Regions from separate parts of the Exiguobacterium sp. s16 genome, predicted to be linked through region 3. Evidence: predicted binding sites of a transcription regulator. Region 3 holds the regulator's gene; each other region holds the start of a gene.
The links. Region 3 encodes Rex, which represses fermentation and respiration genes when NADH is low (regulators of the CRP and FNR family bind a similar motif). Its sites were predicted from a motif close to TTGTGAAATATTTCACAA; they were not measured.
Positions count from the first base shown of each region.

Region 1: cydD (thiol reductant ABC exporter subunit CydD) is a predicted target of Rex. The motif match lies at 2,564-2,581, and genes of this name have one in related genera.
Region 2: KNP86_RS03310 (formate/nitrite transporter family protein) is a predicted target of Rex. The motif match lies at 1,998-2,015, and genes of this name have one in related genera.
Region 4: ric (iron-sulfur cluster repair di-iron protein) is a predicted target of Rex. The motif match lies at 1,631-1,648, and genes of this name have one in related genera.

Region 1 is NZ_JACSLM010000003.1:114,901-119,117, forward strand. Features, by position in the region: gene KNP86_RS07560 (glycoside hydrolase family 31 protein) at 1-1,663, shown strand, start outside; gene KNP86_RS07565 (Crp/Fnr family transcriptional regulator) at 1,795-2,484, shown strand; gene cydD (thiol reductant ABC exporter subunit CydD) at 2,609-4,217, shown strand, end outside.
Region 2 is NZ_JACSLM010000001.1:631,472-635,688, forward strand. Features, by position in the region: gene mutL (DNA mismatch repair endonuclease MutL) at 1-1,042, shown strand, start outside; gene KNP86_RS03305 (50S ribosomal protein L25/general stress protein Ctc) at 1,206-1,865, shown strand; gene KNP86_RS03310 (formate/nitrite transporter family protein) at 2,067-2,918, shown strand; gene KNP86_RS03315 (anaerobic ribonucleoside triphosphate reductase) at 3,109-4,217, shown strand, end outside.
Region 3 is NZ_JACSLM010000007.1:95,488-99,704, reverse strand. Features, by position in the region: gene KNP86_RS12590 (ABC-F family ATP-binding cassette domain-containing protein) at 1-1,882, opposite strand, end outside; gene KNP86_RS12585 (redox-sensing transcriptional repressor Rex) at 2,032-2,688, shown strand; gene KNP86_RS12580 (twin-arginine translocase TatA/TatE family subunit) at 2,688-2,906, shown strand; gene tatC (twin-arginine translocase subunit TatC) at 2,910-3,698, shown strand; gene KNP86_RS12570 (hypothetical protein) at 3,839-4,217, shown strand, end outside.
Region 4 is NZ_JACSLM010000006.1:14,920-19,136, forward strand. Features, by position in the region: gene modB (molybdate ABC transporter permease subunit) at 1-24, opposite strand, end outside; gene modA (molybdate ABC transporter substrate-binding protein) at 21-755, opposite strand; gene ric (iron-sulfur cluster repair di-iron protein) at 863-1,570, opposite strand; gene aceA (isocitrate lyase) at 1,718-2,998, opposite strand; gene KNP86_RS11365 (hypothetical protein) at 3,065-3,361, opposite strand; gene KNP86_RS11370 (malate synthase G) at 3,358-4,217, opposite strand, start outside.

The DNA.
Region 1 (4,217 bases), on a different contig from region 3:
TAAGACAGAGGACATCCCGTTCTCGGTCAGCGTCATCGACATGGATTGGCACGTCACCGACGTCCCGGAAGAATACGGGAGCGGATGGACGGGTTATTCATGGAATAAGAACTTGTTCCCGGACCCGAAAGGATTCTTGACGTGGCTCAAGCAAGAAGGGTTGCTCGTCACGTTGAACTTGCATCCGGCGGATGGCGTGCGTGCGTTCGAAGACCAATATGTGGCGATGGCCGAGGCGATGGGCATCGATCCGTCCCAAGGCGACCGCATCCCGTTCGACTTTTCCGATAAACGCTTCATTCAAGCCTATTTCGAGCAGATGCATCATCCGCATGAAGACGACGGCGTCGATTTCTGGTGGATCGACTGGCAACAAGGCTCGACGTCGAAAATGGAAGGGCTCGACCCGCTCTGGATGCTGAACCACTATCATGCGGCCGACATCGCCCGGGATGGCGATCGACCAATCATCTTCTCCCGTTATTCGGGCCCGGGCAGTCACCGCTATCCGGTCGGTTTCTCGGGAGACACGTTGATTTCGTGGGCGTCGCTTGCGTTCCAGCCGTACTTTACGGCGACCGCTTCCAATATCGGCTATGGTTGGTGGAGTCACGATATCGGTGGCCATTACCGAGGCTCAAAAGACGATGAGCTCGCCGCACGTTGGGTCGCGTTCGGTGTGTTCAGTCCGATCATGCGCCTGCACTCGACGTTCAGTACGTTCAACGGGAAAGAGCCGTGGCGCTTCGGTCTCGAGGCGGAGCGGTCGATGAAGACGTTCTTGCGTCTGCGCCATCAATTGATCCCGTACATCTATACGATGAACTGGCGGAACCACGCGGGTGCCTTGCCGCTCATCTTACCAATGTATTATGAACATCCGGACGAGGACGCGGCGTATGAAGTACCGAACGAATACTACTTCGGCAGTGAACTCATCATCTCTCCGATCGTCGAGCCGATGAATAAACAGCTCCACGTCGCAGCGACGAACGTCTGGTTACCAAAAGGTGACTGGTTCGATTTCTTTACCGGTCATCGCTATGCGGGAGAGAAGTCGGTTCGGGTGTTCCGGGGACTTGACGAACAAGCAGTGTTCGCGAAAGCAGGGGCAATCATCCCGATGGCACGGCATTACTCGGGCCGTAACGATACGGATAACCCGGGCGAATTGGAAGTTCTTGTCTTCCCGGGCGCGTCGAATACGTTCACGCTCTATGAAGACAACGGGTCGGACCGTGACTATGAGACGGGTGCTTACGCTGAGACGACGTTCACGCTTGATTGGGAGGAACGGAAGCTCCACATTCACGTTACAGGTGACCGGACCGTCTTGCCGTCTGACCGTAACGTCACGTTACTCCTCCGAGGCGTGACCGGTTCTGGTGAATACAATCGAGAGACCCAGACACTGCGCCTCGAACTCGGTCCGATTGATGAAGAGATGACGGTGTCTCTCCCGGTCGAATTGACGGCGAACGATCACCGGCTCGATCGTTTGTATCGTTTCTTGGACCGCGCCGAGATTTCTTATGATTTAAAAGACAAGTTGTATCGATCGGCGGCAGCGAAGACGCGGCTCGAGGCATGGCTGTTCGATTTGCACGCGCTTGAACTCGACCGTGACCTGCAAGATGCGATCATGGAGTTGATGCTCGATTGAATAACGTGCTGTGACGAAGAGGGTGAAAGCCCCTCTTTTTTTTTGTCAGAAAATCGTTGGATTTTGTAAGCGTTTTCAAATTGAATCCAACTATACTAAAAGGAGAGGCAAGATAGATTGGAGGGTTCAACATGAAACCGAAATGGACCGTAGACGACTTGCGGCAACTCGATGTATTCACCAAATGTACCGCCCGTGAGCTCGAGGCACTGTTGCCCCATGTCTATTGTCGAACGTACCGGAAAGGACAGCTCTTATTCATGGAAGGCGATCCTCGGGAGCGCGTCTACTTTTTAATCAGCGGTTACGTGAAGCTCGAGCGCAACAACGAGACGGCGACCCATCAATATACGGACTACTTGAAACCGAAGCAACTGTTCCCGTATCGTGGCTTGATGACGGAACCGTATTATCAACATTCGGCGGAGGCGTTGACCGATATCGAGGTCATCTATATGCCGACGGACCGATTCGAACAACTCGTCTCTCGGAACGCGTCGATGTTACTCCATATCGTCGGACAGATGAATCGGATTCTCGACTTGCACGAACGACGGGTGCAGGATATCATCACTCCGAGTGCGACCGAACGCGTGCTCAACACGATCCATTACTTGATTGAAGACCTCGGGGAACCGGAAGCAGAGGGGGTTCGCGTCCGGTGTCCGTTCACGACGATTGAAATCTCACGCTTATCCGGTACGTCACGGGAGACCGTGTCGAACATCTTATCGCGCTTACGAAAAGAAGAGGTGCTTCACTTCGATGCGCGTGAATTGATGATTGGCCATCCCGAATACTTTGAACAGACGACGGTATGACGCCACGTGATATACGCGGCGTCTTTTGCATGTCTGGCTAAGCGAAGCGTTCGCCATGGTCGTGTGCATCAGTTATAATTAGTGAGAATCCTCACAAAGAAAAGTTTTGGATAGTATAGAAAGGATGAACGCAGTGAAACGACTGCAAGCTCTCGCTTTAGCTGAAAAACGCCATATCGTCGGACTCGTCATCGCCGCGGTGATGATCGGATTGTCGATTTTGGCGCAGGCGTATTTAATCGTCGATATCGTCGACCAGGTCTTTTTTAAAAATGCATCGTTTGAAAGCATCATCCCGGCGCTCGGCTGGCTCATTCTCGCCCTCGTCACGCGTGCTTTGTTCGGCTACATGTCAGGACGAATCGGAGCTAGTCTAGCGGAGAAAGCGAAACGGACACTCCGGTTTCAGTTGCTTGACCGTTATACATCGAATCCGATCGAGACATCTTTGTCCGGCCAGTCCGGAAAGAAAGTCAGCGTCTTCATGGACGCGGTCGATGAAGTCGACGCCTACTTCAGCCAATATTGGCCGCAAGTCATTCAAACGTCGATCATTCCGCTGCTCATTCTCGTCGTCGTCTTCAGCCAACATTGGATCTCGGGCGTCATCATGATGGTGACGGCGCCGTTCATCCCAATCTTTTTCATTATCATCGGGATTGCGACGCAGAAAAAATCCGAACAACAGATGGAGAAGATGAACCAGTTCTCCGGAAAGTTCTTGGACGTGTTGCAAGGATTGACGACATTGAAACTATACGGTCGGACCGAGCGTGAGGCGCAAGCGATTGAAAAGAGCAGTCTCGACTTCCGCGACGCGACGATGGTCGTCTTGAAGACGGCGTTCTTATCGGGTCTCATGCTCGAGTTCATCTCGATGCTCAGCACAGGGGTCGTGGCGCTCGAAGTGGCGCTGCAAATGGTCGTCTGGCAGAACTTGACGTTCTTCTCCGGCTTTTTGATTCTCGTCTTGGCTCCGGAATACTATTTGGCCATTAAAGACCTCGGCGGTGCGTTCCATACCGGACGCGGCAGCATGGGGGCGGCCGATCGTATTTTCGAGGCGCTCGACGCACCGGATGAACGTCTGCAGTGGGGCGACCGGACGTTGACGAGCCGGACACCCGACCTCGAGCTCGACGAAGCATCATTCGCCTATGAAGGGGGGCGTTTCACGCTCCAGCCTTTAAGCGGCATGATTCCTGCCGGTGCCCACATGGCGCTCGTCGGGGCGAGCGGGTCCGGGAAGACAACCGTCTTGAACGTGTTATCGGGGCTCGTCAAACCTGACAGCGGACGTGTCCTCGTGGACGGTGAACCGCTCGAGACGTACACCGATACGTCATGGTATGACACGATTGGCTATATCTCACAAAATCCGTATTTGTTCGCCGGCACCGTCGCCGATAATATCGCCCTCGGTGAGGCGGCGGACGAAGCGAGCATCCTCGAGGCGGCGACGGCAGCCGGACTGAACGATGTCATCGCTCAGTTGCCGAACGGTCTTCATACCGAACTCGGTGAAGGGGGTTACGGCTTATCCGGAGGTGAACGGCAGCGGCTCGCCTTGGCCCGGGCCTTCTTGAAACGTCCCGGCATCATCTTGTTCGATGAACCGACGACCGGACTTGATTTAGTGACCGAACAAATCGTTCGGCGCTCAATCGATGAGTTGTCACGTGAGTCAACGCTCGTCACGGTCGCGCATCGTCTGCATACGATCAAACAAGCCG
Region 2 (4,217 bases), on a different contig from region 3:
CGGGCGAAGCATTAAAAACTTCGCTTTGACCCAAAGTGTGCTCGAAGGCTACCACACGCTGCTACCGATTGGTCGTTATCCGATCGCTGTCCTCGAAGTGAACATGGACCCGATGCTGATCGATGTCAACGTCCATCCGACGAAACGAGAAGTTCGGCTTTCAAAAGAGAAAGAGCTCTGTCAATTGATTCGCGAGACGGTCCAACTGACACTCCGGGAACAGCGTTTAATCCCGTCGGTCAAACCGAAAGAGCGACCGGTCAATCGGACCGAACAAGAGCGACTTGATTTCACGGTTGAACGGGCGCCGGTCACGGATGAAGCGCCGACGTGGAACTATCCAATTCCACGTGAGCCTGTCACGTCACCGAGTCGATGGTCGCCGACCCCGCTTGTCAATGAAGCGCCTGAGCCGATAGAGTCGACGGTCGAATCGGAAACAATCGAGACGAAAGGAGAGCGGTTGCCGCCGCTCGACGTCATCGGTCAATTGCATGCGAGTTATATCGTCTGTGGTGCCGAGGACGGGATGTACGTCATTGACCAACACGCGGCCCAGGAACGAATCAAATATGAGTTGTTTTACGAGCAGCTCGGGAATCCTGACAAGGAATACCAGTTGTTGCTGCTTCCGCTCACGCTCGAGTTCACGCAAGAAGAGGCGCTCGCGATTGAAGAAGTCACTCCGCTTTTAAAAGAAGCAGGTCTAGAATTGGAGCCGTTCGGCGGCAACACGTTCCTCGTTAGAGAGATTCCGACGTGGTACCCGCAACACGATTTAGAAGGAACGGTCCGTGATTTGATAGAGATGGCGATCCGGGATCGCTCCATTGACATCGCTAAATATCGGGAAGATGCGTCGATTTTGATGGCGTGCAAACGGTCGATTAAAGCAAACCATCCGTTGAACCACGAGATGATGCGGCAATTGCTTCACGATTTGAATCAGACGACGTCTCCGTACACGTGTCCGCACGGTCGTCCGATTTTAGTGAAGTGGAGCACGTACGAGCTCGAGAAGCTATTTAAACGCGTTATGTGACACAGTTGTAATCTTATTTTAACCGGCTGTAACGTTTATTTAGTTGTACCTATGGGAACAATATACACATGTCACTCAACGCATCGAGGTTGAGAGGTGGCTTTTTCACTGCCTCACCCTCAAGATGTAGACATGATCGATAAACCAGTAGGGGGAAAAGATTATGGCAGACACGCTTAAAGTAACGAAACGAGAATTACGACCACGTTCGGTCCGCGCTAACTTGCGTAAAGAAGGAAAAGTGTTAGGTGTCGTTTACGGCTACAAAGTTGAAAGCACACCGGTCGCATTCGAAGAGATGGCACTTCGTAAGATTCTTCGTGAACACGGCGACAACGCTTTGATCGAACTCAATATCGATGGTAAGAAAGTGAACACACTCGTTCACGGGACAGAAGTCGACCCATTCACGAACGAATACAAGCACGTCGAATTTATGGCAGTGAAGATGGACGAAGCGACAGAAGTCGAAGCGGACGTCACACTCGTCGGCGACGCGAAAGGCGTCAAAGAAGGCGGCTACTTGGCACAGACGCTCTACAAAGTAACGGTCTCGGCAACACCAGCCAACATTCCAGAGCGTATCGAGCTTGATGTTTCTGAACTCGGCATCGGTGACTCGCTCACTGTCGCTGATATTCCAGAGAACAAAGATTACGAAATCGTATCTGAGGGTGATCTTCAAATCGCATCGGTGAATGAACCGGTGGCGGTCGAAGACCTTGAAGCTGATACAGCGACAGAAGGCGAAGTTGAAGCGACTGAAGAGGCGTCAGAAACTTCAACGGAAGAGTCGGAAGAGGCTTCTGAAAACAAAGAATAATCATTTCGAACGGCCCTTTGCGAAGGGTCGTTTTTTTCTAGTCACAAATCCGACAAATGTAAACGATTACGATGTGAAAAATGTGTCAACATGTGGAAGGGGCGATTGCAATTTATTCGTTTCGGGCTTATATTGTTAATGATTTCACATGTTCGTTCTTATTATAATGGTTTCATTCAAACAGAAAGAAGGGTTTGTGACATGGCATCAATGGAAATCCATGCACTCGAATCGTTGCGGAAGAAAGCACAGGCATCTTCGCAAATGATTCATTATCGGCCAATGGAGTACTTTTTACGAGCAATGCTCGCGGGGATCTTTATCGGATTCGCTTCAATTTTCACACTGAAAGTCGTCAACGGAATGTATTTGATCGATTCTCCGTTCACAACGCTCATCGGAGGATTCTCATTCGGGATCGCCCTCGTCATGATCATCTATGGCGGAGCCGAACTGTTCACCGGGAATACGATGTACTTCACAACCTCGACGATGCGGGGGTACACGACGCTCAGCGACACGATGCTCGTCTGGTTGCTCTGCTTTGTCGGGAATGCGCTCGGTGGCGTTTTGTTCGCCTTGCTGCTCGCTCCGACCGGTGTCATCCAAGAACTTGGGATGGACAACTGGCTGTTCTCGGTCGTCGAAAGCAAGATGCACCACACGACGGTCGAAATTTTCTTCCGCGCAATCTTCTGCAACTGGATGGTCTGTCTTGCCATCTTCTTGCCGAAGCAAATGAAAAACGAGTTCGCCCAAATCTTCTCGATGATCTTCCTCGTCGCCGTTTTCTTCGCCTCAGGATTTGATCATGTCATCGCCAACTTCGTCTTGTTCGCCCTCACGCTCGTCGTCCCGCATCCTGAGGCGATCAGCTTTGCCGGCGCGATCCACAACTTGATTCCAGCCACGTTCGGGAATATCATCGGTGGCGCGTTGTTCATGGGTGCGATCTATACGTGGTTAAACGCGAAAGGCTTGCGTGAAGCCCAAGAATCGGAAGCAACGGAAGAAGTCGAATTGAAAATTGTGAAACCTGCCAAAGAAGTATAAGGTAGCTCACGACAACGAGCAGTCGAGTCCACGTCAGTGGCTCGACTGCTTTTGCGTTTTTATCACAAGCATTGATCACAATTTCGACTTCACAGCTCAATAGCAAAACATGACATAATCTATATATGGAACTTGAGCGAGTGATTAACTCGCTTGTAATCAATATATAGTGAGGTGATGCGGAGTGAATATGCTCCAGCTTTATGAAGATGTCTGTGTTCTCCCAGATCAGGACCTCGTACAAGAGAACGCCAACGTCGACGGGAAATCACCACTTGGAAAATTGGCACGATTATCCTCAGAAGTATCAAAACAATTGTCGACGACATATCTATTATCAGAACGGTCACGTCAAGCCGTCGAAGATAATTTTTTGTATATCCATGACGCCGACTACTACGTGACAGGATCGACGACGTGTTGTCAAATCCCACTCGGTGAGTTACTCACGAACGGATTTCATACCGGGCACGGGACGATTCGACCGCCCCAGGATATCCGCTCGGCGATGGCGCTCGCTTCGATTATTCTTCAAGCGAACCAAAACATGCAGCATGGCGGTCAAGCTTTCCCGATGTTTGATGTCGACCTCGCACCGTATGTCGAAAAAACGTATGAACGTCAGCTCGAGCGGCTCAAAAAGCTACCAGTCGAATGGACGACCGAGCAACTCTTTGAAACTGCCGAGTCTGAAACAATCGCGGCGACGTATCAAGCGTGTGAGGCGTTCATCCACAACGCTAACTCGATGCACTCACGTGGTGGCGGACAAGTACCGTTCGTTTCCATCAATTACGGCACCGACACGAGCCGGTGGGGACGCGTATTCATTCGAGAGTTGCTGCGTGCGACCGAGCGAGGGCTCGGTAACGGGGAGACGCCGATTTTCCCGATTCAAATCTTTAAAGTGAAAGAAGGGGTCAACTTCCATGAGGACGATCCGAACGTCGACTTGTTCCGTCTCGCCTGTCGTGTGACGGGCAAGCGGTTATTCCCGAACTTCTCGTTCGTCGATGCTCCGTTCAACCTTCAATACTACGACGGGACGCACGGCTCGGAAGTCGCCTACATGGGTTGTCGGACACGGGTGATGGGGAATCGACATGGTGCCGAGACGTCGATTGGACGAGGCAACTTATCATTTTCGACGTTGAACTTGGTCAAAATGGCACTCGTCTCCTCGGATATCCATACTTTTTATGAGACGCTCGACGCTTACGTCGACGTCGCCATCGATCAATTGCTCGAACGATTCGACTATCAAGCGAAGCGGCACGCCGACGAATTTCGGTTCCTCTA
Region 3 (4,217 bases):
ATTCTGCATACAGTGCCGTGATCGATTCTTTCGTCGCATCGGACTCGGTCGACAGTTCCTGTGCCCGAGCGAAGTCGTTGAAGACGTCCGGTTCACACAACAGTTGCTCAATCTCTTCGATACGGGCCTCGTGTTGCTCGATGGTGAGCTCGATCTCCTCGATCCGTTGTTTCATCCGGCGTTCCTCGCGTTGCTGTTCCTTGTCGGCGCGCTGTTTCTTGACGATGACTTGTTTCGTCTCTTCACGAGCGAGTCGGGCCAGTTCTTCGAGTTCTTCTTTCTTCTCGACGTAATACGAGTAATCGCCGAGGTATTCGTCGATGCCGTTCGGTGTGATCTCCAAGACGCGCGTCGCGAGCCGGTCGATGAAGTAGCGGTCGTGCGACACGAACAAGATCGTGCCCGGGTAGTCGACGAGGGCGTTCTCGAGGATCATCTTCGAGTCGAGGTCCAAGTGGTTCGTCGGCTCATCCAAGATGAGCAAGTTCGGCTGTTCGAGCTTCAGTTTCGCGAGCGTCAAGCGGGCCCGCTCTCCACCCGACAGTTCATGGACGCGCTTCATCACGTCGTCACCGCTGAACAGGAACTGACCGAGCAGGCTGCGGACTTCTTGTTCGCGCATGAGCGGCCAGTCGTTCCAAATCTCGTCGATGACGCGGTTGGCGTCCGACAAGTTCTGTTGCTCCTGATCGTAATAGCCGATCTCGACGCCGGTACCGTAGCGGATGTCACCGGTGAGCGCCGGCTGTTGTTTCGTCAACACTTTCAAAAGCGTCGACTTACCGACCCCGTTCGGACCGACGAGAGCGACCGATTCACCGCGCTGCAGTTGGAAGCGGAGATGCTGGGCGATCGGTTCCTCATAACCGATGGCGAGGTCGCTGCCGCTCAACACGTCGTTCCCGCTTTGGCGTTTGATTGCGAACGAGAGGACGGCACTGCGCTCGTCACCGTCCGGCGCTTCCATCCGGTCGACTTTCTCGAGACGTTTGCGGACGCTCTGGGCCCGCTTCGTCGTCGTCGCCCGGGCGATGTTACGCTGGATGAAGTCCTGCATCTTGGCGATTTCTTCTTGCTGGGACTCGAACTGCTTCTTCTCTTGCTCATAGATCGCGGCCTTCTGTTCAAGGTACTTCGTGTAGTTGCCGACGAAGCGACGGCTCCGGTGGCGAGACAGCTCATAGACGACCGAGACGACCCGGTCGAGGAAATAACGGTCGTGGGAGACGATGAGGACGGCGCCTTTATAACCGCTCAAATACTTCTCGAGCCAGCCGAGCGTCTCGATGTCCAAATGGTTCGTCGGCTCATCCAAGATGAGCAGGTCTGGACTTTGAAGGAGCATCTTCGCGAGGGCGAGGCGGGTCCGTTGTCCGCCGGAGAGCGTATCGATGCGGCGCTCGAAGTCGTCCGGATAGAAACGCATCCCGTGAAGGACGGAGCGGATCGTCGCCTCGTATTGATAGCCGCCGCGGTCTTTGAACGTATGCTGTTCTTCATCATAAGACGACAGCAGGCGCTCATAGGCGGCCGGGTCGTTCAAGATGCGCTCAGATCCCATGTCTTGTTCCATGCGACGGAGCGTTTTTTCCTGTTCAATTAAATCGGTGAAGACGGTGAGCATCTCGTTCCAAATCGTCTCGTTCGATTCAAGTCCTGAATCTTGGGCGAGATAGCCGATTGTCACATCTTTTGGCTTCATGATGTCGCCTGAGTCATAGTTATATTCCCCGGCGATGACTTTGAGCAGTGTCGACTTGCCGGCGCCATTCCGGCCGACGAGGGCGACGCGTTCGCCTTCTTGGATTTCGAGTTTGACGTTCTCTAAAATCGGCTCGACGCCGAATGATTTCGATAAGTTATTGACTTGCAGTAGGATCAAGTGAAAAAACCCCTTTCTCTCTATTTAGTATACTGTATTTTTTAGTCTTTTCAGGTATATTCGTTGAGTGGTTATGTGAATTCGTTTACAATCAAGGTGTATGAAATTAGATTCGTTTGAAACGCGTCGTAAAAAGGAGGCTCTTTCCGTTGAGTCAAAACGAACCAAAGATTCCGCAAGCGACAGCCAAACGGTTGCCACTATACTATCGGTTTATCCAAAGCCTGCATTCATCAGGAAAACAGCGTGTCTCTTCTGCTGAACTGAGTGAGGCGGTCAAGGTCGATTCGGCCACGATCCGTCGCGATTTCTCGTACTTCGGTGCGCTCGGTAAAAAGGGATATGGCTATAACGTACAGTATCTGTTAGACTTTTTCCGTAAGACACTGAATCAGGACGAGATTACGAACGTCGCCTTGGTCGGGGTTGGTCATCTCGGGACAGCTTTCGTCAACTATAACTTCCTTAAAAACAATAACACACATATCGTCGTCGGGTTCGACGCAGACGAGACAAAAGTCGGCACGACGATGTCCGGTGTCCCGATTCATCACGTCGATGAGATGGAACAGATCATGAAGCAAAACAAGATTGACGTCGCCATTTTGACGGTGCCGTCTGCCTATGCACAGCCTGTCGCGGATGACTTGGTCCGCTTCGGCATCAAAGGCATCTTGAACTTTACACCGGCTCGCCTCACTGTGCCGGATACGGTCCGCGTCCATCATATCGACTTGTCGATCGAACTCCAGTCGCTCATTTACTTTATGCAACACTATCCATCTGCTGAGGGGGTCCATCAATAATGGAATTACTATTATCGTCACTCGTCGTCGGTATTCCAGGCGGAGCAAGTCTGTTTGTCATCGCGATTATCGCGCTCATCATCTTCGGGCCGAAGAAATTGCCTGAGTTCGGCCGTGCCGCCGGACAGACGCTCCGTGAGTTCAAAAACGCCACGAGTGGCATGATGAACGAGCATGACGAGAAAGACAAGAAAGAAATTGAGAAGAAAGAGCAGTAAGCGATGAGCCATCAACCTGATCAAGAACGGGCACTGTCCGACCACTTGACAGAGCTGCGGAGACGACTGATGCTGTCGGCATTTGTCGTCTTTGCCTTCTTTTTGATTGCTTTGCCGAGTGTCAAATATGTGCTCGCCTATCTCCAGGCCGACCTCGTCGAACGAGGCCTTGAACTGAACGCCTTTGGGGTCGCGGACCCGCTCATGATTTACTTGAACTTGGCGCTCGTCATCGGGCTCGTCGCGGCTGGTCCGTTTCTACTGTATCAACTGTGGGCGTTTGTCGCACCTGGTCTGCATCCGAACGAGCGGAAAGCGACGCTCGCTTATATTCCGATCATCTTTATCTTGTTCCTCGTCGGTTTGGCGTTTGCCTACTATTGGTTGTTCCCGCTCGTCCTCGATATTTCGACGGACCTCGGGCAAGACCTTGGTCTGACGCAAATCATCGGGGCGTCGAACTACTTCACGTTCTTGCTGCAACTGACCATCCCATTCGGACTGTTGTTCCAGTTGCCGGTCGTGACGATGTTCTTGACGCGCATCGGTGTCGTGACACCGTACTTCCTGTCATCGATCCGGAAGTACGCCTACTTCGCCTTGTTCGTCGTCGCGGCATTCATTACGCCGCCGGATTTGACGTCGCACCTCATGGTGTCACTGCCGCTCTTCTTCTTGTATGAGATCAGTTTATCGATTTCCCGCATCACGTACCGGGGTGTGCTCCGACGTGAGAAAGAGGCGATGGTGAAAGAACAGATGGATTTGATGAAACAAATGAATGAGAAGTAAACACCATGTCATGCGACGTGGTGTTTTTTTGATTTTAGGGCTATTCAATTTTGAAAAAACAACTTAAAATTAGGAGGGTTAAATCAAAAAATGGATTATTTTTGAAAGTTATGCATTCATAAACAGAAATGAGGAGAGTAATGAACAAGTGGTTATGGAGCATGCTCGTGGTGCTCGTCATGATGGTAGCACCGGGAGTTGAAGTCCGAGCAGAGGACTATGCCAAACCGGAAATCATTCCGGCAGGAGAAGTCGTAGGAGATAGTGGGTATGTGTGGCGTTCGGGAGATCCGGAGACGCTTGTTCACATTCAGACCGGTGAGGAATATACGTTACCGATTCGCGTGTCTGCTGCTTATAATATGTATGCCATCGGAGACGGCCGATTTATGTTAAAAGGATGGCCGGAGTGGGTGATGTGGGATATACGTACGAATGAAGCGACGACATTCCCAATCGAAGCAGGAAGTGAGAATCGACTCGTCTCAACGAATGTAACAACAGGAATGATGTTATGGG
Region 4 (4,217 bases), on a different contig from region 3:
GAGTTGAAGTGGAGATTGCGTCATTTAGAAAATCCTTTCGCTAAAAAGTGAGCTTGGATCTCATCATCAAACAAACGCGCGTAAACATCGCGCACGTATGGGTTGTGCGTCAATCGGACCGCCGGATACGCGATCGTACCCGTCGCTTCAAACGGGACCGCCTGAAGCGACTCGACGTCCGTCGTCAGTTCCGTCTTATAGACAAATCCCGCATTGGCGTCGCCTTGTTCGATGAGCGTCAACACTTGTCTCACATTCTGGGCGAACATGATTCGTGGTTCCACTTCTTCCCACACGCCTTCCACTTCTAGCGCCGCTTTCGCGTAGCGACCGGCCGGGACATTGACCGGGTCACCGATGACGATCCGAGCACATGCGTTTAAGTCGTCCCACGTCTCCGCGCACGGTTTCCCTTTCGGTGTCACGAGCCACAGCTCGTTATGCAAAAACGCATCCCGCTCTAGAATCGGGATTTGTAATCGGTCGACATCATCAACGCTCGCGGCTAAAAAGATATCTGCCGGAGACCCGTGATCGATTTGTGCTCGCAAGGCGCCGCTCCCGTTCGTCACGACCCGAACGTCGATCCCATCGAATTCCGCTTCAAGTTGTCGCTCTACCGCTTCTAAAGCCGGTCCTAAGCTTGCCGCCGCCAAAATGGTCACGGTGGTGTCCTCCGAATCTGAACTCGACCAGACTTGACTTAGTAATAAGGCGACCGTCACCCCTACGATGACTCCACTCACCCGTTTCATGATTAATCACTCCTTTGCTTCCCCTTTATCGTAGCGCTTGATTTGCCTCCCATCTGTATCAAACGTCACAAAAAGACACCCCCACGTAAGTAGAGGTGTGCCACTGCTTAAGCGAACGTGCGCGCCCGCGGGAATAAAATGTTGTTTTCGAGATGAATGTGTTCAAATGTATCCGATTCGAGCGCTTCTAACCGTTGATAGACAAGACGATACGTCCCACACGCTCCTTCAGGCGGCGTATAGTCGTTCGTGATTTGACGCAATTCTTTTAAAATGTCACCGGCTGCCGCGTGTTCTGACTCGAGCGAGGCCAAGATGTCATCAAGCTCCCGTCTCGTTTCAGCTGTCGGTGCCGTCTCGTGACGAAGCAACGTCGGGAAGTCTTCTGTTTCTTCTTTGACGATATGTTGTTCAAGTTCCACTTTCAATTGATTGAACAGTTGATGAATGCGTCCGAGGTGCGGATGGTTTTGTCCGTGAACCCGGAACACTTTTGTCACATATGGTGTGAGCTGTGGCAATTCGTCCGTCAAAAACTGGTGATGCTTATAAATGATGTGCTCAATCAATTCCGAAGAAGAAGCGGCATCCCAATCGATACTCTTCTCGTTCATCTCTTGCTTGCGTTGATAGAGCGCATTAACTTCTTCTAAAATGTCTTCCGTCGACCGTTTCGATTTATCAGTCGCTTCAGCGAGTGGTCGGTTGCCGCCACAACAAAAATCGATTCGGTTCCGTTTGAAAATGTCTGCCGCTTGCGGGCATTGTTTGACGATTTCAGATACGTGCGTATCGCCCGTGAATGTCTGTGTCATCTGTCATAACCTCCATATTCATTTTGACATGTTCAGCGTAGCAAGAGTTTGACGACAAAAATGTGAAATACGTCACATTTAAGTGAACAGGATGCACGCGTTCTGAATTTGGACACAAAAGAAGCCCCTCTTGTGGAGGGGCGACGCTTAATGGGACGGCGCTTCAAATTGTTCTGCCTCGGTCGATCCGGCCAGTGCCGTCGTTGACGACTGGCCTCCCGAGATGACGAGAGACACCTCATCGAAATACCCGGTCCCGACCTCACGTTGGTGACGTGTCGCCGTATAACCGTGCTGTTCTGCACTGAATTCGGCCTGTTGCAGTTCCGAGTAGGCGGCCATCCCGCGGTCTTTATACCCGCGTGCGAGTTCGAACATTCCGAAGTTGAGCGAGTGGAAGCCAGCGAGCGTCACGAATTGGAATTTGTATCCCATCGCACCAATCTCTTGTTGGAACGTTGCGATCTCGTCATCCGACAACTTCTTCTTCCAATTGAATGACGGCGAACAGTTGTAAGCGAGGAGTTTGCCCGGATACTTCGCATGAATCGCATCCGCGAATTGACGCGCTTCGTCCAAATCAGGCTCGGACGTCTCGCACCAGACGAGGTCGGCGTACGGTGCATAGGCGAGACCGCGTGCGATCGCCTGTTCGATTCCTGCCTCGGTCCGATAAAACCCTTCTGGCGTCCGGTCGCCGACGATGAACGGATGATCGATTGGGTCGATGTCGCTCGTAATCAAGTTCGCGGCGTGGGCGTCGGTCCGGGCGACGATAATCGTCGACACCCCCATGACGTCTGCCGCGAGACGTGCGGCAATCAAGTTTTTCACGGCCGTCTGTGTCGGCAGCAACACTTTGCCGCCGAGGTGACCGCACTTCTTCTCTGAAGAGAGTTGATCCTCCAAGTGGACGCCGGCTGCACCCGCCTCAATCATCGCCTTCGTCAACTCGAACACGTTGAGCACACCGCCGAAACCGGCTTCCATGTCAGCGACGATCGGGGCGAACCAATGCGTATCGCCTTTCCCTTCCGCCGTTTGAATTTGATCGGCCCGTTGAAGCGCCTGGTTAATCCGTTTGACGACGCTCGGCACCGAGTTAGCCGGGTATAGGCTTTGGTCCGGGTACATGTGCCCCGACAAGTTCGCATCGGCGGCGACTTGCCATCCGCTCAAATAGATGGCTTCGAGACCCGCCTTCACTTGCTGGATGGCCTGGTTCCCCGTCAACGCCCCGAGCGCGTGGACGTAGTCCCGCTCGTGGAGTAACTCCCATAACCGTTCCGCTCCTTTTGTCGCGAGCGTATGCTCGATTAGGACAGACCCCCGAAGTCTCATCACGTCTTCGACCCCATATGGACGTTCGACCCCGTTAAACCGTTCCGACTGTAACATATCCTCTAGCTGCATTTGTTGTTCGTTCATATCCATTCCTCCTGTATTATATTAATTTATATATTTAATTTTTGTTATATAACAGATGGTGCAAACTTAATCCAAGTATGCACAGCATTCGAGCGCCGCTTTGAATGACGAGTGCTCCATGCCGCAGCAACGACAGACGTTTTCTTCGTCACGATCTTCTGGTTTCCGGAATATGACGACCTCTTCGACCGGCTCTCTCATGATTTGGAGCGACCCGTCGGCTCGGTCGAGCACAAGGCGCATCAAATCGTTCCCATAGACGAACGCCGTGTTAGCGAGCGCCGCTGTCGATTCCCCCGAGACGATCCGACGGACGACCCAACGTTCAATCAACTGTTCGCTTTCGATTTTTTTCGTTGTCATGATGATGCTCCTCCTTTTAAGTTTGGTTCTAATGTCACTTGTTGTAAAAACTGTCGACGGCGCCGGTGCAGGATCGGTTCCGTATATCCGTTCGGCGACTCGTCGCCTTCAAACACTAACTCTTTCGCCGCTTGATAGGCGATAGAGTGGTCTACATCTGGCGTCATCGGACGATAGTGCGGATCTTCCGCGTTTTGCGCGTCGACGACCTCGGCCATCCGGTAAAGCGTCGCTTCGACTTGTTCACGGCTACAGACTCCATGGTATAGCCAGTTGGCGACATGTTGACTCGAAATACGAAGCGTTGCTCGGTCTTCCATCAACCCGACGTGATGAATATCTGGCACTTTGGAGCAACCGACACCTTGCTCGACCCAACGGACGACATATCCGAGCAACCCTTGCAGGTTGTTCTCGAGCTCCTCGTTCACTTCCTCATCTGTATAGAGACGCGTGGCGAGTGGTACCTCGAGCAGACGCCCTCGCTCAGTTGCTGGATCAAACGAACGATTCACCAACTCACGCTGAACGTCAAACGCATCGACTTGATGGTAATGCAGCGCATGAAGCGTGGCCGCCGTCGGGGACGGCACCCAAGCCGTCGTCGCCCCGGACCGGACATGATTGCTTTTTTCACGCATCATATCGCGCATCCGATCGGGCATCGCCCACATCCCTTTCCCGATTTGCCCGTGTTGATGGAATCCTGCGTCAAGCCCGATCTGGACATTCAGACGTTCATAAGCATCGAGCCACTCCGAGGTCTTCATCTCGCCTTTCTTGCGCATCGGTCCGAGCGTGAGCGAGGAGTGAATCTCATCGCCCGTCCGGTCGAGGAATCCGGTATTGATGAAGA